One region of the Peribacillus sp. P4_C12 genome, then DNA from elsewhere that is predicted to be linked to it. Evidence: riboswitches for the same ligand, from Rfam matches in the RefSeq annotation. Region 1 holds a riboswitch; each other region holds the start of a gene.
What was found. A riboswitch is a leader RNA that binds a small molecule or an ion and turns the genes downstream of it on or off. The one in region 1 is predicted to bind S-adenosylmethionine.

Region 1 (5,570 bases):
TTTTCATTGGCTGGTTTTGTCCAAGCATCTTGGTAATTCACTAATTCATCTACAGAAACATATGCAGGAATGGTGTTTCCTTTAAACGTTTTTTCAATGAACGCTTCCACTTCTTTTGATTGATAAAGTTCAACTAACTTTTGTAGTTCAGGACGATCGGCATTTCCCTTTTTAACCGCAATGATATTAATATATGGTTTCGCTGTTTTACTTTCATGGAATAATGCATCTTTTAAAGTAAGGCCTGCTTCAACGGCAAAGTTATTATTAATGGCTGAAGCATCGGCATCATCCAATAGACGCGGCGTATTGCCAGCAGCTACAGGTTTGATTTTCAAATTTTTCGGATTTTCTTTAATAATATCTAATGATCCTGATCCATTAAATTCCTCTTTCAATGTAATCAAACCAGCTTCTTGAAGAAGCAGTAATGCACGTCCAAAGTTTGTTGCTTCATTCGGAACAGCTACAGTAGCACCATTTGGAAGATCCTTGAGATCTTTGTGTTTTTTCGAATAAAGGCCCATAGGTGCAATGACAGTCGATCCGATGGCCTCTAATTTCAGATTTTGATCTTGAACGAATTCATCGAAATAGGCAACTGTTTGGAATGAATTCGCATCAATTTCTCCTTCACTTAACGCAAGGTTCGGTTGGATATAATCATTAAAAGTAACAAGTTCGATATTCAGCCCATCCTTTTTCGCTAAGTCAACAATGTATTCCCATGTTCTCGTATCCCCGCTACTGACACCGACTTTCACTGTTTTCACATCATCTGAATTACCTGTTGACTCCGCTTTGTTTCCACATGCTGCACCAACGACGGCAAATGCTAATACCATGATTGTTAATAAGATTTTCTTCATTTTTCCTACCTCCTAATAATTGTTATCTTCTTCTGATTTTTTTTGAAACAAAATTCCCGGTGGATTGCAATAATTGAACGATGATCACGAGCGCCGCTACGGTGACGACCATCGTCATCGTATCAAATCTTTGATAACCGTAAGCTAAGGCTAAATCTCCTACCCCACCTGCACCGACAGCACCTGCCATAGCAGTAGATCCAACAAGGCCAATTGTCGCTGTTGTAAATGTAAGGATCAACGAACTAAGTCCCTCGGGAATCAAAAAGCGATAAATGATTTGCCATGTCGTCGCCCCCATCGCCTGAGCTGCCTCGATGATCCCTTTGTCCACTTCCAACAGGGAGTTCTCCACAAGCCGGGCAATATAAGGAGCCGCGTAAAAGATTAGCGGAACAATGGCCGCATTCGTTCCGATCGCACTGCCGACAATCATTCTGGTAAACGGAATAAGTGCTACAAGCAAGATGATGAAAGGAACCGACCGCAATATATTGATGACCGGGTTCAATACATTAAAGATCCATTTATTCTCCAGGATGTGACCCTTTCTTGTAATGACAAGTAAGATTCCTAGCGGAAGTCCAATCAGCCCGGAAAATATCAATGAGATGGCTACCATATAAAGTGTGTCACCGAAAGCTGTCGACAGCTGGTCTGCCGTTATTTCCATTCCCCAAAGTGTATTACCCATTTATCTGCACCTCCTGGACGAGAATCCCCTCATCTTTAATATATTGATAAGCCTTGTCCACCTCTTGTTTGTTCCCTGTCACTTCAATAATTAAATTTCCAAAAGGTGTTTCCTGAATTTCAGAAATATTAGCTGATAAAACACTTAAATGAACATCAAATTTCTTCGAGATGGTTGAAAGTAAAGGATTGCCTGATGTAGTACCAATAAAGTTAATTTTCCAAATAATCGGAATATATGATCCGATATTTTTCAGGAAACTTTGTGGGATCTCGTCGTGAATAACAGTTCGTACAAAGTTTTTTGCGATATCTGTTTGGGGCTTCGCAAAAACTTCGAAAACCGAACCTTGTTCAACCACGCGTCCGCCTTCCATGACCGCAACCTTATTGCAAATTTCCCTAATTACAGACATTTCATGAGTGATTAGCAAAATGGTAATATTATATTCTTTATTAATTTTTTTTAAGAGTTGCAGTACAGCACTCGTTGTTTGTGGATCCAATGCTGACGTCGCTTCATCACACAAAAGAATCGATGGGTTGGTAGCCAACGCTCTAGCAATCCCTATTCGTTGCTTTTGACCGCCAGACAATTGTTCCGGATAACTCCTTGCTTTACTTGATAAGCCAACGAACTCTAACAACTCGCCTACCCGCTCTTTGATTTCTTTACTGGGAGTTCCCGATAAAACTAGCGGCATGGCAATATTATCAAAAACTGTCTTTGAGTTAAGTAAGTTAAAATGTTGAAAAATCATGCCGATTTTTTTCTTTTCTGCCCGTAATTCCTTCGGATTCAATTTGGTTAAATCCTTTCCCCCAACAATAACCTGTCCATCTGAAGGGTGTTCGAGTAGATTGACTAACCGAATCAACGTACTTTTTCCGGCTCCACTATAACCGACAACACCAAAAATATCGCCTTTTTCAACTGTCAAATTAATTCCTTTCAAAGCTTCAACAGTCTGTTTCTTTGTTTGATAAACCTTTTTAACATTTTGAAACTCAATCATTCTGTCTCCCCCCATGCTGTTTATTTGTACGAATTCATTATCCAGAGAAGAGCTTTGCAAAGTTTCATAATGATAGGGTTAAATTTTCGTAACTCACGAGTAATTGTGTGAAACTCACGAGTAAATGCGCGAAACTCACGAGTAAATCTGTCAAACTCACGAGTAATTGCTTATAATTCACGATTAGTGCGCAAAACTTGCGAATAATTACACCAATTCTCCAAATAACCATATACATTCTGAATAAACAAAAGAGGCCTCTTCCGTCATCAGACAGAAGAGGCCTCTTTTAGACATAAAAAAGAGTAAACTCTTAAATTAATTATCTAAGAAAAGCTCCTTCTTATCTTTCAAACTTTCGTCCGTTGGAATTAGCACAGTATTTTTACAAAAGTAAAAACCCGCTGCCGAGGTATCATAGGGCCAAGTCCCTCCACATCTCTTGATAAGAAATAACGTATTTATTTAATTATGTTCCTCACTATATATTCAAATTTCACTAATGTCAACTCTATTTTGAATAATCTAAAATATTTTTATAGTATAATTATTAATCGTTCATTTAACTATACCTTAAGACAGGTCAGATTTTGCCCTGCATACCATGTATACGGTCAACCTAGGCATAGACTCTATTACAAAAAAACGAAAACATAACGAAGTCAGTCAGGATCAGGACTTCCTTCCTCATAAGGAAAGCTCTGTATCTTGATAAAATAACGGCAAACTTTTGGCAAACTCACTATTCGGGTTGCTACTCACGGTCTGCCTTATCCATGCGGGGAGCTCCCTGCGCCCCCCACTCTTACAATCTTTTGATTGGGGTTTACGTTTGTTTTTGAGTTTTTGACCATTTTTTGATAGCAAACTTTCGGTACGTTTAGTTTCAAAAAGAAAAGACAATAATATATAGTTCCATATATTTCGTGGTGAAAATGCGGTTATAAACTTTTTTGCATCTGTTTTAAATATGTGAGTACCCTTTGCCCTCATATCTGTAATAATAAAAGTTCATTTATTATTAGAGGGAAGGAAGACTACACATGTTTTTTTCACCTTTAGCATCTTTATAAAAGCTCTTTCCTTAGAAGAGTTTATTTCTTTTAATTAAAAAACAATCGATAGGGTTTGAATTCTATAGTATGTCTACTTTCTTATCAGCAAAAACAAATCGCTATTTAGAAGCTTCTAATTTTGTCGATATCTACTCAGAATTTGTAGATATTTCTCGGGAAATTGTTGAAATTTGAAAATGGTGATTCCGAATAGTTGGAACAAAGGAATTTCTACTTTAAATTTGATTGCCTTAGGTTTAAATAGTTATAACGCAAATTAACACCTTAATATCGTAAAAGAGAMTAAAAAAAAGGTAATGAAACCTTTTTCTTATTGCAGTAATGGTTCGTAATGGGTTCTTTGTTGTTCAGTTTTAAGCTATGACATATCGTTTGTCAGTTAGATGTTCATTTCACGCGTAGCTGCGAGTTCATTGGTTAAAAATTAAGATCTCTTTTAATTGAATGGGAACATGGGTTAAATAAATTGTCATATATATCGGGTATCGCTATCTCTTTTAAAAACTTCTAATTTTGTCGATATCTACTCAGAATTTGTAGATATTTCTCGGGAAATTGTTGAAATTTGAAAATGGTGATTCCGAATAGTTGGAACAAAGGAATTTCTACTTTTGATTTGGGTGCCTTAGGTTTAAATAGTCATAACGTAAATTAACACCTTAATATCGTAAAGGAGACTAAAGAAAAGGTAATGAAACCTTTTTCTTATTACAGTAATATTTCGTAATGGGTTCTTTGTTGTTCAGTTTTAAGCTATGACATATCGTTTATCAGTTAGATGTTCATTTCACGCGGAGCGCGAGTTCATTGGTTAATAACATTAAGATCTATTTTAATTGAATGGGAACATGGGTTAAATAAATTGTCATATGTATCGGGTATCGCTATTTCTGTTTCATTGGTTCCTTCTAATCTTTCTTTTTCTTGATACAAGAATCTTTAGCTCTATCGTTTAGGGGATTGCCCGTATCGCGTAACGCTATAAGCGTTTCGATATCGGATTGAACGAAGATATGCCAATCGCTATCTTTTAACAGCTCCTATCCATATCGCTCTAAGTTTTAAAAATACTTTCAAACAGTGGATTTTGTATCTCCACTTCTTCTGCCACTTCCTTGGAAGAGGATGCTCATTCATTCGGATGTATACCCTGTCGCATATCGGCTCCCTCTTTCTATTAAAGATGAAGGTTCTGTAGATTTATTTGCATGTTATATCGCCCAGCGTTACGAAACACACAAAAGAACCGATCAGCCCCTTTCTTGAGGAACACTATTAAGGACATGGATCTTGCTGGAGCTGGGAAACTGTTGTTTTAAGCTGAGGCATATCGTTTGTCAGTGGACGTTCATTTCACGCGTAGCTACGAGTTCATTGATTAAAACAATTAAAATCTCTTTTAATTGTTTGGGATTGAGTTGTCAAATGTATCAGGTATCGCTATCTCTGTTTCATTAGTTTCTTCTAATCTATCTTTTTGTTGATACACAAGGTCTTTAGCTGTATCGTCTAGGGGCTTGTCCGTATCGCGTAACGCTATGAGCGCTTCGATGTCGGAGTGAATAAAGATAGGAATCACCATCTTATAAACTCATATCCGTTTCGTTCTAAGCTTTGACCATATTTTTGAACAGTGGGTGTTGCATCCCCACTTCTTCTGGTACTGCCTTAGAAGAGAATACTCGTTTATTCGGATGTATATCATGCTTGTATATCGAACCCAGCTTTTCTATTAAACCTAAAGGTTTTGAATTTATTTGCATGTTATATCGCCCAACGATACGAAACATACAAAAGGGAGACGGTCAACCCCTGTCTGGAGCAACTCTATTAAGGAGGACTCTTGTTTTTGAATGCAAGTTTTCAACCTCCTCAACTCTCTTTTTATCAAGCATGCCTTTTTTGCTTGCTTGTGT
Region 2 (5,570 bases), on a different contig from region 1:
GGACTCTTCTGTCACTAAATATAGGCTTAAATCAATTTGAGACTTCTTCATATAATTTCACCTCATTTATCCAAATTTCCTTATCTATTCTTGATATCGCATCGATTAATCGCACACGAAACGTTCCAGTTCCTTCATCTTTTTGAAGTTTTGCAGCAGCAAGTTCCCCGGAAATGCTCATCGTTGAGATCCCGGCAACTGCCGCAGCATAGAAATTGTCTGTGACTCCGGAAAAAGTTCCGATAAGAGCAGTAGCCATGCAGCCAGTACCTGTAACACTCGTTAATAGAGGATTCCCATTATCGATAATGGACGTATTTTTACCATCGCTAACAGCATCTTTGGCGCCACTCACTACGACGACACTATTCAATTTATTAGCCGCACGTGCTGCCAGTTCTGCATTGCTAATCGCAAGTTCACCTGAATCCACTCCACGTGTAACGATATCCCCACCCATTAACCGATGGATTTCACTCGCATTTCCGCGGATGATTTGGAAGGTAACTTCCTTCAGGAGCTCTGCCACTTGTACTGTACGATAGGAAGTGGCACCAACTCCCACTGGGTCCAAAATAACTGGGATATTCAGGGAATTCGCCGTCTTACCGGCAATCTCCATTGCTTCCAAGGCTTTATCATCAATCGTACCGAAGTTCAGGACTAGAGCATCAGCCAATTTGACCATATCCTCGACTTCTCTTGGGCTAGATGTCATAACAGGTGAACCACCGATGGCAAGAGTGGCATTGGCACAGTCATTGACCGTAACAAAGTTAGTGATTTGGTGAACGAGCGGTTTACTTTCTCTTACCTGAAAGAATAAGTCTGAAACGGAAACATTCATAATAAATCACTCCTTTCTTCTTTTGAAAATGAATAAAAATGATGGACGGGTCCGTGCCCCTTACCGAGTGAAAAGCTATTTCGTATGGCTTCAGAAATATATGTCTTGGCTTGTTCAATGGACTGTCTTAAAGGAAGTCCGTTTGCCAGATTGGATGTAATGGCGGATGACAGAGTACAGCCTGTCCCATGGGTGTTTTTTGTATGAATGCGTTCTCCTTTAATCCAGAAAAAGTAAGTTCCGTCATAAAAAAGATCATTTGGATTCCCTGCTGAATGGCCTCCTTTAAGTAAAACCGCTTTTGCGCCAAGTTCTTTAATTGATATACAAGCCTCGTAAAAATCTTGCTTCGTTCGTATCGACAAGCCAGTAAGGACTTCGGCTTCGGGTACATTCGGAGTTACAAGTGTTGCAAGCGGCAGCAATTCTGTTTTTAAAGCAGAGACAGCTTTTTCATCGAGCAAATGATGGCCGCTTTTGGAAATCATGACAGGATCAAGGATAACGATTGCGGGTAAGAAGGTATTTAGAGACGCGGCGACTGTTTCAACGATTTCTTTTGATCCAAGCATACCTATTTTTACTGCATCGACGTGTATATCTTCAAAAATAGCTGCAATTTGATCCGTGATGATACCTGTATCTATAGCTTGAACTGAACGTACCTCCATTGTATTTTGTGCCGTTACAGCTGTAATGACAGACATTCCAAAAACCCCATGTGCAGAAAATGTTTTTAAATCGGCTTGTATTCCAGCACCGCCCCCTGAGTCAGAGCCTGCGATGGTTAACGCTGTTCTCATAAAAAAACCCCTTCATATAATTATTTTTTAAAAGTATTTTCAGTAAAATGAAAGCTAAAATGGCACCTGCGAATGAACTAAGCATAAAAGCTGGTAAAAAACCAAAAATAGCTGCTTTTTCTCCCAATAGGAGGACAGCAAGTGGATAACAAGCTAGGGATCCAAGAATGCCGGTCCCTATCACTTCCCCTAAACAAGCGAATTTCAAGCTTTGTGTTTTTCGATAAAGGACAGCAGCCAATAGTGCACCGATCATGCTGCCCGGAAAGGCGAAAATTGAACCTGTACCAGACATGTTTCTAATGATGGAAACTAAAAAAGCTTGTGTTACTGCATAAGCCGGTCCCAATAAAACGGCTGTCATGACATTTGCCAGATGCTGAATCGGAAAGATTTTTGCAAATCCAGCCGGGATGAAAATGAATGAACTAGTTATGGTAGTAATGGCCGTGATCATGGCAGTCAACGTCATTTTCTTGATTGGATTCATCATCATGACAACATCCTACAGTGGCCAATCCTGCTCATTTTGAACCATATCCCAGAATAAATATTCATAACGGGAAGTCACCAAAAAATGCTTCTCTAATCTAAGAAGTTCCTTTTCAGGCATGCCTTCTGTTAACTCCTCCAACAAAGCAATCAGCCATTTGTGTGCTTCACCGAATTCAGGAGACGAATAGGATTTAATCCAATCAGCATAGCGATTGTTTTCTAATGCTTCACCATTTTGTTCTTTTAATAGCAAACCGATCTCATAATAATCCCAAGCGCATGGAAGGAGGCAGGCGATCAGGTCGGCCAAAGTCCCATTTTGGGCTGCATTTAGCATGTAACCCGTATAAGCTAGAGTGGTTGGGGTGGGTTCTGTATTTTCCAATTCGATTGAGCTGATTCCGAATTCCAAAGCATAATGTCGATGGATATCCATTTCTACTTGAAGGGTTTCATTCAAAATACTTGCAAACTTAGCCATAGTTTCGAGATTATGAGCTTTGATGACTCCTAACGCAAAGAGTTTGGAATAATCCATTAGATAGATATAGTCCTGCTTTAGGTAATAGGCAAATTTCTTTTCTGAAAGCGTCCCATCTCCAATCGCCTGAACAAAGGGATGTGTATGGTTCCTTTTCCAGATTCCTTTTGCCCGTTCATGAAGTCTATCACTGAAGGTTTCTAATTCTGTATTCTCCATGGTACATCCTCCTTGAAATTTAAAATTTACTAAAATTGTAAAGTGTGCATACACTATCTGATCAACAAAAAAACCGCTCTCTGAAAGAAAGCGGCTGTTACCGAGGAAGAAGCAAATTCCTTCTTACAGCCTGCTTCCCTCCGCTGGTATGACCAGATCAGGTGCAAAGGGTTTGATTCTCAGCAAAAGTGCTCCCCTAGCAGTCTAATTATTCACTTTTTCCATCTAAAAAAAAACCGCTCCTGAAAAACGGAGCGGGGCAGATGGATAAAGTCATGTGTTTAAAGACGATATCATCCACTTCCCTCCGCCGGTATGATCCGGTTCAGGTTCAAAGGGTCCGGAACAAATTCCATCTCAGTCTTAAAAAGACTCCCCTAGTGGTGTGAATGTATGTAATTACTGACATCATATCAGAAAGCCAGGAAATTGCAACCCAATTTGAATGGGATCTATAGAGAATACCTATCAAAAAAAGGGAGAACCATGTGATTGACTTTTGAAGAATATTGGGATAAAATCATGTCTACATCATTTATATATTGAATTCTTATCCAGAGAGGTGGAGGGACTTGGCCCAAAGAAACCTCGGCAGCAGACCCATTTTGGGAACTGTGCTACATCCAACAAGCATACGCTTGGAAGATAAGAAGAGCCGAACGGACTACTGTAAGCCTCTTCTTGAATTAGAAGAGGCTTTTATTTTTGTGAAATAACGTTTAGTGACATAATAGAAAAAATATAATTTGGTGAAAATGAAACCTGTTACTACAATTTAGCTCATATGAAAGCGGGCTGATGAAGACAAGGAAAGGAGCCATTTACATGGCAGAATTATTTAAGAGAATTGAACAGAGGAAGGCATTGCTGATTGAAGAGTTATTAGCGAATGGAGTTTATAAAACCTCTGATGAAAGACATCTTTATGATGTTCCATTAAAAGTGCTTGAAGATGAATATAAGATTGTAATAAATAGACCTAATATCGAGTCTCCTTCAGAGTGGATGACATAGTAAGAGTTCTTAAAATACTTTACTATCTTAAAATATTATTTAATCTGATGAATATTATTAAAGCATTCGCAGTGTACATGAGTGAATGCTTTTTTATTTGTCTAGAATATAAAATGTCATAAAAAAGACACAAACAGGGAATGGAATAGGCTTTTTGTCACATTTATCTAGTGGAATAACACATTTTAATTTCCATATATGGTTGATTTTAACTACTTATTTCTTTATCATAAAAGATGTAAGAAAATTGAATAAATAGGAAGTGACTATAGATGCCCCCACAGATAACCGTAGAAAGAATAGAAGAAAAGAGACGGGAAATGATTAAATTGGCAGCTGATTATGGTTTTACAAGCCTTCTAACTGTTCAAGCAAGTCAAGAATTGGATTCGCTGTTAAATGCTATAACAAATAAAAGAAAATCAGAATATTTTTTGCTTAAGAAAGTTTATAGTGATTTTTAAATTTCGTCAGTGACTTTAAAATAGATTCCTTCATTTAAACTAAAAAAGGCTACTGCTGAATGAAGGCAATAGCTTTTATGTAATGAAATTCAAATATTAACACGCTTACCAAGGATTACTAAATCCCGTTCAATACCATCTAGCTCGGCAACTTGAGGTAAATGCGCCCATTCTTCAAAACCAAATTTAGAAAACAGTCTTATGCTCGGTGTATTGTGAGCAAATATAAAACCAAGTAGTGTCTTAACTCCTAATTTTGGACTCACTTCAATTGCCTTTTGAATCGAAATTTGTCCAATTCCTTTTCCCCGGAAATAATCATCAATATATATACTGATCTCGGCAGTGGAATCATAGGCTGGCCTACCATAGAAAGATTGAAAACTCATCCATCCAGCAGTTTTTCCTTCGAATGTAATAATATAAAGCGGTCGTTTTTCTGAATGATGTTCCTCAAACCATTTAAGCCTCGATTGAACTGAAACAGGTTCTGTATCTGCAGTGACCATCCTTGACGCAATAGTCGAATTATATATTTCGACTACTCTTGGTAAATCTGTTAGTTCTGCATCCCTAAACTCTATGTAACTATCCATCATTTTAACTCCTATCCTTATTATGTATACAACCTCCAGAAACTTGGGATTCCCATCCTATTAATGAATAAAAGGAGGTTGACGAAAACCCGTTCCATTGAATGCTTTTATTGTATCATACACTTTTTACAGTTTATCTGACAATTCATTTTTTTGCATGTTAAGTATGTTCATTTTTGGGGTAATTACAAGATAAAATACTTCATAGTAAATACATTACATAAGGGGAAACGAATGAATAAAATAGTAGGTTTATTCGTAATTGTACTAGTTATTTGTTTTGCTGCATATAAGTTTCAGGCTTCAGAGTCGGAAGATGTGATGGCTTTTGGAGATTCGTTAACCTATGGAAAAGGTGATAAGGATGGGGAAGGTTATGTAGAAGGTCTGGAGGATGAATTGAATAATCCTGATTCTGAAAAAAAAGTCCGTTTTTGGAATTACGGTATTAAAGGCCAGGTTACAGATGGTGTCATTGATCAGCTTGAAGGTAATCAAATTAACACGAAATTGGACAAAGCCGACACGTTTATTGTTTATATTGGAACAAACGACTTGATTAACAGTAATGGAGGTAACTTGAAAAAAATAAGTGATCAAAAAATAAATGATGGTAAACGTGAGTATATTGACCATCTACATAAAATTCTT
Region 3 (5,570 bases), on a different contig from region 1:
TATTTGTACATCATTAAGTTCTTTAGTATGGAGAAATTTTATCATAGATAAAAAAGGAGCGCAATGTATAATATTTCTAGGAAAGAATGAACAGGTCTTTTTTATTAAACAGTTTTAGAAGTTAAGGAGACAATATTCGTCGCTTTTTCAATTGCCTGCTCTAAATCTTCTATTAAATCCTCTACGTTTTCAATACCAATCGATATGCGCACTTGATCAGCACTTACACCCGCTTTTGCTAAACCTACATCATTTAATTGTTGATGGGTCGTACTAGCAGGGTGGATAATTAAACTTTTAGCATCCCCTACGTTGGCTACATGCGACCATAATTCTACCGAATTGATAAGTTTTGCTCCAGCATCGCGTCCACCTTGAATTCCAAAAGTCACAACAGCTCCTGCTCCCTTAGGCAAATATTTATCCGCCAGCGCTTTATCAGGGTGACTTCCATTACTAGGGTGCGAAACCCAGTTCACAGCAGGATGATTTTCCAAATATTGAATAACAGACTTAGTATTTGAAAGATGCTCTTTCATTCTCACATGCAACGTTTCTAGCCCCAGCGTAAACTGGAACGCGCTTTGAGCACTTAACGTCGGCCCTAAATCACGAAGTAATTGCACACGCGCTTTTGTGATAAAGGCAGCAGGACCGACTGCTTCAGAGTATACAATCCCATCGTAGCTTGGATCCGGTTCCGTAAAGCCAGGGTAGTTTGGTGAGTTCCAGTCAAATTTGCCCCCATCCACGATGATGCCTCCTAAGGTGGTTCCATTTCCCAAGAGCCATTTTGTAGCAGAGTGGATGACAATGTCCGCTCCAAAATCAATTGGCCGGCAAAGGTACGGGGTAGCAAAGGTATTATCGATAATGAGTGGTATACCCGCATTGTGAGCGATGTCCGCTACAGCTTCAATATCAAGAATCCTTAGACTTGGATTTCCAATTGTTTCCGCAAATATAGCCTTCGTTCTAGGAGTGATGGCTTTTTTGAAATTTTCAGGGTCATCAGGAGAGACGAACTTCACTTTTATCCCATATTTAGGAAGAGTATTTTCAAAAAGATTATACGTACCGCCATATAATGTAGAGGCGGACACTATTTCATCTCCTGCACCAGCAATATTTAGGATTGACAGTGTAATGGCAGCCATCCCACTTGCTGTTGCCAGTCCGCCGATACCACCTTCCAACAAGGCCATTCTTTCTTCGAAAACACTGACCGTAGGATTATGAAGTCGTGTATAAATATAGCCATTTTCCTTTAAGCCAAATAAATTTGCTGCATGGTCAGTATCTTTGAACAAGTATGCATTGCTCTGATAAATAGGCACTGCACGTGCACCCGTTTCATCTACTTGCAGACCCCCGTGAACACTCAATGTTTCGAAACGCAACTTTTTCTCTGCCATAAGATTTCTCCCCTTTTTCTATGGATTTAGTTGGAATTAAGAATCAGGCCTTCCTCTTTTAACAAGCAAAAAAACCACTTCATAAGAAGAGGCTTATATACTCTCCTCATCTTCCAGAGCTAATACTCTGTTGGAATTAGCACCGTATATAAATTTATACCGGTTGCCGGGCTTCGTCGGGCCAGTCCCTCCGCCACTCTTGATAAGAACTATTAAATTTAGCAGTTACTTTCTTAATTCAAAATATAGCACTTTAGAATTATCCAGTCAATCAATTATTTGAATATTCTTATTTCAATTCCCCATCAACTATATCGTTTATTCACTACTTTTCTACAGCTAAAAAGCCAACCCATATTGGATTGGCTTTTTAGCTTATTTCCTTAAGCACTCCGTACAAATAAGGAACAGACTGAAAGGCATATATTTTTTTCCGCAGCTGCCCTTCTTTAAATAGTAATAAACAAGGTACACTCTCAATTTCATATGATTCGGCGATTGTTTGGACATAGTTCATATTCATCTTTCCTGCCTTCAAGTCTGGAAAAAGCTCCAATGATATCGAGAGCATCCTAGAAGCCACCTGACAGGTCCCACACAAAGGTGTATATAAATATAAGCAAAAGGTTTCCCCTTCTTCAACAGCAAGCCTACAATCTTCTTCTTTCATTTCTTGCATCAATTAGTCGTTCACCCTTTGACTTAAAAATTTCATTTTCACATTCATATTGGCAGATAGGAGCACTGTAGCGATATGATGTTCGGGGGCACTTTCCACTTCTTTGTACATTTTATTGATATACAAGTGGCTTGCTTCCGGCATTTCCCTTCGGAATTGCTTCCGTAGCTTTTCTCCTGAATCATCTGCGTCAAAAAGGAGATAAACATCACGGTCCATCATTTCATCTACTAACTCATCCAGCTTAGTTAATGAAATGGTCCCATTTGTACATCTTATTTCCACATCTTCATTCAAAACGGAGGCAACTTTTCTTCTATCGGAACTGCCTTCTACAATGATAACTTTATCAAATTCGCCCCACTCCATGTCATCACTCCATCTCACGAATTGTGTGCACCCTGCCTTTTTATAAACTGAAAAAGAGAGCAGGCCTATTTAGACCCTCTCTCCCTCATTTTAACCGTTTATCAGGCTATCATATTCTTCAGCGCTCATCAGGTTTTCAACGTCACTGATATTTGATGGTTCAATCACGATCATCCATGCTTTTTCAAAAGGAGATTCATTTACGAATTCAGGATTGTCATTCAACTCTTCATTTACTTCAACAACTTTACCACTGATAGGAGCATACAGCTCAGATACAGTTTTAACAGATTCAACACTGCCAAATGGCTCGTCCGCTTTCAGTTCAGCGCCAATCTCTGGAAGCTCAACAAAAACGATGTCCCCAAGTTCGGACTGAGCAAATGCTGTAATTCCGATGCGTACTGTTCCATCTTCTGTTTTGACCCATTCATGTTCCTTTGTGTAACGAAGTTCTTTTGGTGTTGTCATCATTAATTCCCTCCATAGTACATCTTATTTTATCTATTACATTATAAGGTAGATTTATTTTAAAAGTAAGGAATTAACCAAATATTTCGTATAATTTTAGTTCCAAGTCTGTTCGAATTGCTCTTCTTTGAAACCAACTGTCACTTTTGTGCCGTCCGTAACAATCGGCCTTTTAAGAAGCATACCATCAGTAGACAATATATCTAGCATTTCTGCTTCAGAAGCATCTTTCAGCTTGTCCTTTAAACCCAGCTCCCGGTATTTTTGCCCGCTAGTATTAAAAAACTTCTTCAGCTCTAATCCGCTGGTATTATATAGTTGTTCGATTTCTGTTCGAGATGGCGGATTTTCTACTATATGAATCGCTTCATATTGCAGTTCATGACTATCCAGCCACTTCTTCGCATTACGGCATGTGCCGCATTTTGGGTACCAATATAATGTTAAGCCCATTGTTTCACCACCTATCAATAGAATACCCGTTTTTTCTGTGCAATACAACGAATTCTCCTTGTCTTTCCATCGTGAAAATTTCACAAGTAATAAAGGGAATACCCGATTACGGGAATTCCCTTTAAAGGTTGAACTTTGATTATAGTGCGTATTTTTCAGTTTCGATTACCTTAATAGAAGCTTCTCGTTTTTTCGCAATGACATTGATTGGGTTGTGTCTAGTCAACTTGCGAAGAGAAGAAAGCATAATGCGAAGAGTATCGCCTGTTTCAACGGCAATTAACGTTTCTTTTGCATGCTGTTCTATTTCATTGAACGCTTCTTGAACGAAAATTTCAGTGTACAGTACTTTTTGTTTATTCTTTTCTAAGCCTGTAGTCGCAATTGCTTTTTCTGTACGTAAAACCACAGATTCAGCAGCGTATGCAAGGGATGCGATATCAGCAATGTTAGATAAGATTTCTTGTTCTTGATCAAGTTTCTTGCCGTATTTCTGTGCTGCAAGACCTGCTGCCAAAATACCGATTTTCTTAGCATTTCTAACCAGCATTTTTTCTTGTGCCAATGGCTCATCGCTAGGCTCTTCAGGCATCATCATCATTAATTCCTCTTGCAGTCCTTGCGCTTTTTGTAGAAGAGGAAGTTCTCCTTTAAGTGCTTTTTTCAGGAATGTTCCCGGAACAAGCAAACGGTTGATTTCATTTGTGCCTTCGAAAATCCGGTTAATACGAGAGTCACGGTACGCTTTTTCAATTTCATATTCCTGCATGAAACCATAACCACCATGAAGCTGTACGCCTTCATCTGTTACGTAATCCAATACTTCAGAAGCGAAGAATTTATTCAAAGAACACTCAATTGCATATTCAGCGATCGCTGCTGCCATTGATTTTCCATCTTTCACTTGCTCATCAGTCAGCTTGCTTTGTCTTTGATCATAAAGACCGACGGTACGGTATACAGAGCTTTCTGCTGCATAAATTTTAGAAGCCATCGTTGCAAGCTTTTCTTTCGTCAAGTTAAAGTCAGAAATTTTCGTTTTGAACTGCTGACGTTGATTTGTATAAGCAGCAGTAATTTCAAGAGCGCGTTTAGAACCGCCGACTGCGCCAACACCCAATTTATATCGGCCAATATTCAAGATATTAAAAGCAATAACATGCCCTTTTCCAGCTACGCCAAGAAGGTTTTCAACTGGAACATGTACGTCTTCCAGGATTAAAGTACGTGTAGATGAGCTTTTTATACCCATTTTCTTTTCTTCAGCGCCCGTAGATACACCTTGATATTCACGCTCTACAATAAAGGCAGAGAATTGTTCGCCGTCGATTTTAGCATATACACAGAACACATCCGCAAAACCTGCATTGGTAATCCATTGTTTTTCACCGTTTAAAACGTAGTGAGTACCTTCTGCATTTAATTTTGCTGTCGTTTTTGCACCCAATGCATCAGATCCTGAGCTAGGTTCAGTTAAAGCATAAGCAGCAATTTTTTCGCCCGTTGCTAGTAATGGAAGGTATTTTTTCTTTTGTTCTTCATTTCCAAATAATACGATTGGCAAAGATCCAATCCCTACGTGTGCACCGTGAGTGATTCCGAACCCACCTGCAAGTGCCATTTTTTCTGTAATTATTGCTGAGCTAATTTTATCAAGACCAAGCCCGTTGTATTCTTCAGGAACGTCAGCACCAAGTAAACCGATATCCCCTGCATGCTTCAGTAATTTTACAGAACGGTCGAATTCATGATTCTCTAAATGCTCAACTTGCGGAAGAACTTCATTCACTACGAAATCTTCAGAAGTTTTGGCAATCATTTTATGCTCATCAGAATAATCTTCTGGTGTAAACACTTGATTATACGTAATATCTTCTACTAAAAAGGCGCCGCCTTTTATGAGGTTATCTGTTGTTTGATTGGACATGTTATTTCCTCCTAAATGATTAATTATCTTAAGCCCGCCGGAATTGTTGATAAACTTTCGAACGAGATGGAATTACGCTAATAATTCAAATACTCCAGCAGCACCCATTCCGCCACCGATACACATTGTAACGACTCCGAATTGTTGGTTTCTGCGCTTCATTTCATGAAGTAGGCTTAATGTTAATTTAGTACCGGAACATCCTAGTGGATGGCCTAGGGCAATAGCTCCACCATTGACATTGACAATCTCTTCA
Region 4 (4,233 bases), on a different contig from region 1:
ATTCATAGACCTTTCGGGAGAACTATTTTTATTACGGATCTATTAAGTGCGGAAATGATTAAATATAGTTCAAATGCTTTTTTGGCAACTAAGATCAGTTTCATTAATGAAATCGCAAACCTTTGTGAAAAGGTGGGTGCCAACATAGAAGAAGTAGCACATGGAATGGGTCTAGATTTTCGAATAGGAACCCAATTCTTAAAAGCAGGAATTGGATTCGGGGGCTCTTGCTTCCCTAAAGACACTCGTGGTCTAATTCAACAGGCTACTGAAGCTGGGCAATCACTTGAAATTCTGGAAGCAGTAATAAAGGTAAATAAACAACAAAAGTATTCGTTAATGAATAAAGCAAAGCAACGTTTTGGTAACTTAAAAGACAAAAAGATTGCAATATTAGGATTGGCATTTAAACCGAATACAAACGACGTACGTGAATCAATTGCCATTGATATAGCTTCAGAGCTAACTATGCAGGGAGCATTGGTAACGGCTTATGATCCATTAGCACTTGAAGAAGCAAAGCAAATTTTGGGAGAAAAGATTCAATATGCTTTATCCATAGAGGAAGCTATAACAAATACAGACATGGTTTTTATAGCTACTGATTGGGATGAATTCAAAGATTTCCCCCTAGAAAAATATGAAATGTTAATGAATCATCCAATTATTTTTGACGGAAAAAATAGTTATTCCTTAGATGAGATTTCTGAATATAATATTGAATATTATTCAGTAGGCAGACCATTTCATAATATAAGTAATTTTTATAACCTGAAATAAATCAAAAAAGAACTAACCCTAAGACAGAATAATTAATTTGAAAAAGCACCTGCGTTCTTAGGCAGATGCTTTTTTGACGAGTCTCTTCTATTGTTTTTTTATTATATGAAACAAAAGGACACATGTCCTTAATTAAGGATTATGCCTACCTTTTGATTTAACCTAGATCGACTACACATTCTTGAATATATATTAACTCTCAAAGATGCCCGTCTCTAGCATTATAAGGAGCCCTCACTCGTTAGTTTCACTAAAGCTATCCTTTATCATTTTTTGTTCCTATCATTAAGCCGTGTAGACCGCCCGACAAAGAGAAAATAATAATGTGGTCTCCAATAGCGTTTAATAATGGCTTTTTAAGCAGAAGTCCAAATAGTCCCCCTATTTTTTCTTCATTATTTCACGTAATTCCTTATTACTTTTGGCCTGAACTATACAGAAAAGAGTGTCCCTTCATTTTTTGAAGAAACGCAAGATGATAGCTAATTAACCAAATAACCTTTTTTTATGTTTTGAAGCCCACAGCAACCATTTAGGTTTCGCTAGTTGATCTGGATTTAAAGTGCCCACACTACGTTGCGCCAATGGCTGATTGCGAATACATCCGCGGCTGTTATTCTCTTCCATAACATCTAATTGATGACATTTTTTTATGTTACTCCATTCTCCTCTGTAATCAACACATTTCCGTTTAATATCGATGTGATAATATGCTCCGAATCCCATTCGTGGCCAGATATCTCGATAAGCGGATATTGATTCGGCAAAACAATTTGCTGGATTTCATGAACTGCCAAGCCTTGATTATGCAATCGTAAAATTTCACCACTCAGGTTTTCCAGATAGTCCAGCTTTCTTTGAAACATTTCCTTCCCATTTGGGACATGCCCGGCATGACAACAAAAAACCTCTCCAAAATCATATTGAAGTAATCTATTTATAGAATCGATGATGACAGGGACAGATTCTTCCCGTAAAACAAGCTTTGTTTTCGGTGTAACGAATAGGTCACCTGAAAACAGCATGCCATTACTGTGATTCAAATACACCATATGGTCCTTAGCATGACCTGGGGTAAAGATTGGCTCCCACGTTTGGGTACGGGAATGAACAGTCCTCCCCAACGGCTCAGCTTTGAAGCCATCTCTCCTTCCCCAAAAAGCTTTGCGATAATCTGGATATTCAGCATCCTTCGCACATACATCAATCGACATCGGATGAATATAAATTGGAACTTTTCTATGTTCTTGTATCCAGGCGGCACCGCCAGTATGGTCCTCATGATAATGCGTTAGCGCCACTAAATCGAAGTCGGCTGATTCATAGAAAGGGATAAGTTCTTCCAATAAAATTTGGGCTGCCGTATCAATCAATAGGCCGTCTGTTAAAAAAGCATATACACTCATCCCCGACTTTATTCCTTCAGGGGTCCCTTGTACACAAACCACATCATTTATCGTCTTAATCTCTAGCATGGCTTCCCTCCTCATCAATTGTATAAAAATAGTTTAATATCCTATTTACCCCTTGTTCATTACAATAAATGTAATATTCCTCCATACTTTTGACAAGCAAATAGTATTTTCCTAGCAAAGACCCGTTGTATATTTTCCGGTAGAATCAAGGCACTGTTTGAAACCATTGTCATTGATTTAAGGTATTCTATTATGCAACGAAGAAAAGAAACAGCAAAAATCTGGCTTCGGTTAAAAGGAAGTTGTTAAGAAAGGGTACTCCGTATTTAAGTTTGGGCGATAAAAAAGCTAAAGCATTCATGATACAGACTTTGAAACAATACTTTCCTGACAAAAACTTCACGTAATTATTAAAAAAAATCGACAAACTGCTAAAAAGAACGAAGCTTTTCTTACAAAAACCTTGAAAAAGAATGACTTTACGACCATTAACGATGGATGATTCCATTACCCCGATTCGAAAAGAGGGAATTATCAAATACTAGATTTACCCTTTAAAAAATTAATTCACCTGAAAGTTATTCTAAAATTACAGAAATGATTGACAATGTGTGAATTTACAAATAATATAGATTATATTAGAAAACTTGTAATATTCCAAAATAATAATTTACTTATCAAGAGTGACTGAGGGAACAGGCCCTGTGATGTCCGGCAACCGCCCCAATCGGGAACGGTGCTACTTCCTGCAGAATGATTACATTCTGAAAGATAAGACGAAATAATTTCGCTGCCTCTTTCTGAATGATAGAGGCAGTTTTTTATGTTTAAGGGGGAAGGCTCATGATTGAAATCCGATCAGTCCGAAAGGAATACATATCGAAAAATACCCGAGTTGTCGGAGTGGATAACGTATCTTTGACAATTCAGACTGGTGAAGTTTATGGGATTGTTGGCTACAGCGGAGCCGGAAAAAGCTCATTAATACGCTGCTTAAATTTGCTTGAACGTCCGACAAAAGGAAATATCATTATTGACGGTATTGACTTAACGTCTTTATCAGGCAAAGAGCTTCGAAAACAACGACAAAAAACCGGTATGATATTTCAGCACTTTTCCTTAGTCAGTTCCAAAACCGTTTTTGAAAATGTTGCTTTCGCCTTGAAAGCCGCACACAAATCAAAGGGCGTCATCAAAAGTCGCGTTCTAGAGCTGCTGGACATAGTTGGGCTTAGTGATAAAAAGGATGTCTATCCGGCCCAGCTCAGCGGAGGTCAAAAGCAACGGGTCGGTATAGCGCGAGCCTTAGCCAATAACCCTACTGTACTATTATGTGATGAAGCGACTTCTGCCCTTGATCCAACAACAACAAAAGCGATTTTACAGTTATTAAAAAAGATTAGTCGGGAACTTGGTATCACTATAGTATTGATTACCCACGAAATGGAAGTAGTCAAAGAACTATGCCATCGAGTCGCTGTCATGCAGGATGGCAGGATTATCGAAGAAGGATCTGTTTATGAGATATTTTCACAACCAAAGCAGCAGTTGACGAAGCAATTCATCAGCAGTGTATTGGATTTTGAGCTTCCCTCACACTTAATTGAGGAAAGCAAAGGAACGATTATTCAAATTCAATTTGAAGGGCCCACCGCCGGTGAATCAATTCTTTCCGATGCTCTACAAAAGTATTCAGTAAAGGGAAATATCTTGCACGGCAAAATTGAATATATTCAGGATGTTCCATTAGGAATCTTAATCATTGAATTAATTGGTGAGGCTGCTGAAGTTCAATCGGCACTGGAATATATAACAAATCGGACCAGTTCTGTGGAGGTATTGAAACATGTCACTGTTTGATTCCGTCGTCAATATTTTACCTGACCTTAATAAAGCCTTTCTCGAAACAATCTATATGGTTGGAATCTCCCTTGCGGTAGCCCTTCTAATTGGTTTACCTCTTGGAGTATTGCTGTTTACAACGACCAAGAATTTAATCTTTGAAAATAACGTCGTGAATCGATCTCTCGGTTTCGCT

Region 2: another riboswitch for S-adenosylmethionine. It lies ahead of AC1DUW_RS07695 (Fur-regulated basic protein FbpA); the one in region 1 lies ahead of AC1DUW_RS10385 (methionine ABC transporter ATP-binding protein).
Region 3: another riboswitch for S-adenosylmethionine. It lies ahead of AC1DUW_RS13150 (O-acetylhomoserine aminocarboxypropyltransferase/cysteine synthase family protein); the one in region 1 lies ahead of AC1DUW_RS10385 (methionine ABC transporter ATP-binding protein).
Region 4: another riboswitch for S-adenosylmethionine. It lies ahead of AC1DUW_RS07650 (methionine ABC transporter ATP-binding protein); the one in region 1 lies ahead of AC1DUW_RS10385 (methionine ABC transporter ATP-binding protein).

What each region holds. Positions count from the first base shown of each region.
Region 1 is NZ_JBFUIB010000049.1:9,709-15,278, forward strand. Features, by position in the region: gene AC1DUW_RS10375 (MetQ/NlpA family ABC transporter substrate-binding protein) at 1-869, opposite strand, end outside; gene AC1DUW_RS10380 (methionine ABC transporter permease) at 892-1,542, opposite strand; gene AC1DUW_RS10385 (methionine ABC transporter ATP-binding protein) at 1,556-2,578, opposite strand; SAM riboswitch class I at 2,919-3,030, opposite strand; gene AC1DUW_RS10390 (hypothetical protein) at 5,054-5,236, opposite strand; gene AC1DUW_RS10395 (hypothetical protein) at 5,262-5,444, opposite strand.
Region 2 is NZ_JBFUIB010000028.1:3,171-8,740, reverse strand. Features, by position in the region: gene thiE (thiamine phosphate synthase) at 1-51, opposite strand, end outside; gene thiM (hydroxyethylthiazole kinase) at 32-847, opposite strand; gene thiD (bifunctional hydroxymethylpyrimidine kinase/phosphomethylpyrimidine kinase) at 844-1,650, opposite strand; gene thiW (energy coupling factor transporter S component ThiW) at 1,619-2,140, opposite strand; gene tenA (thiaminase II) at 2,156-2,845, opposite strand; TPP riboswitch at 2,964-3,053, opposite strand; TPP riboswitch at 3,131-3,234, opposite strand; SAM riboswitch class I at 3,393-3,497, shown strand; gene AC1DUW_RS07695 (Fur-regulated basic protein FbpA) at 3,671-3,859, shown strand; gene AC1DUW_RS07690 (aspartyl-phosphate phosphatase Spo0E family protein) at 4,132-4,323, shown strand; gene AC1DUW_RS07685 (GNAT family N-acetyltransferase) at 4,413-4,919, opposite strand; gene AC1DUW_RS07680 (DUF459 domain-containing protein) at 5,154-5,570, shown strand, end outside.
Region 3 is NZ_JBFUIB010000083.1:3,488-9,057, reverse strand. Features, by position in the region: gene AC1DUW_RS13150 (O-acetylhomoserine aminocarboxypropyltransferase/cysteine synthase family protein) at 105-1,415, opposite strand; SAM riboswitch class I at 1,519-1,624, opposite strand; gene AC1DUW_RS13145 (thioredoxin family protein) at 1,786-2,094, opposite strand; gene AC1DUW_RS13140 (toprim domain-containing protein) at 2,098-2,463, opposite strand; gene gcvH (glycine cleavage system protein GcvH) at 2,554-2,934, opposite strand; gene AC1DUW_RS13130 (arsenate reductase family protein) at 3,031-3,387, opposite strand; gene AC1DUW_RS13125 (acyl-CoA dehydrogenase family protein) at 3,527-5,314, opposite strand; gene AC1DUW_RS13120 (acetyl-CoA C-acetyltransferase) at 5,387-5,570, opposite strand, start outside.
Region 4 is NZ_JBFUIB010000027.1:27,127-31,359, reverse strand. Features, by position in the region: gene AC1DUW_RS07660 (UDP-glucose dehydrogenase family protein) at 1-780, shown strand, start outside; gene AC1DUW_RS07655 (MBL fold metallo-hydrolase) at 1,431-2,255, opposite strand; SAM riboswitch class I at 2,867-2,973, shown strand; gene AC1DUW_RS07650 (methionine ABC transporter ATP-binding protein) at 3,039-4,055, shown strand; gene AC1DUW_RS07645 (methionine ABC transporter permease) at 4,042-4,233, shown strand, end outside.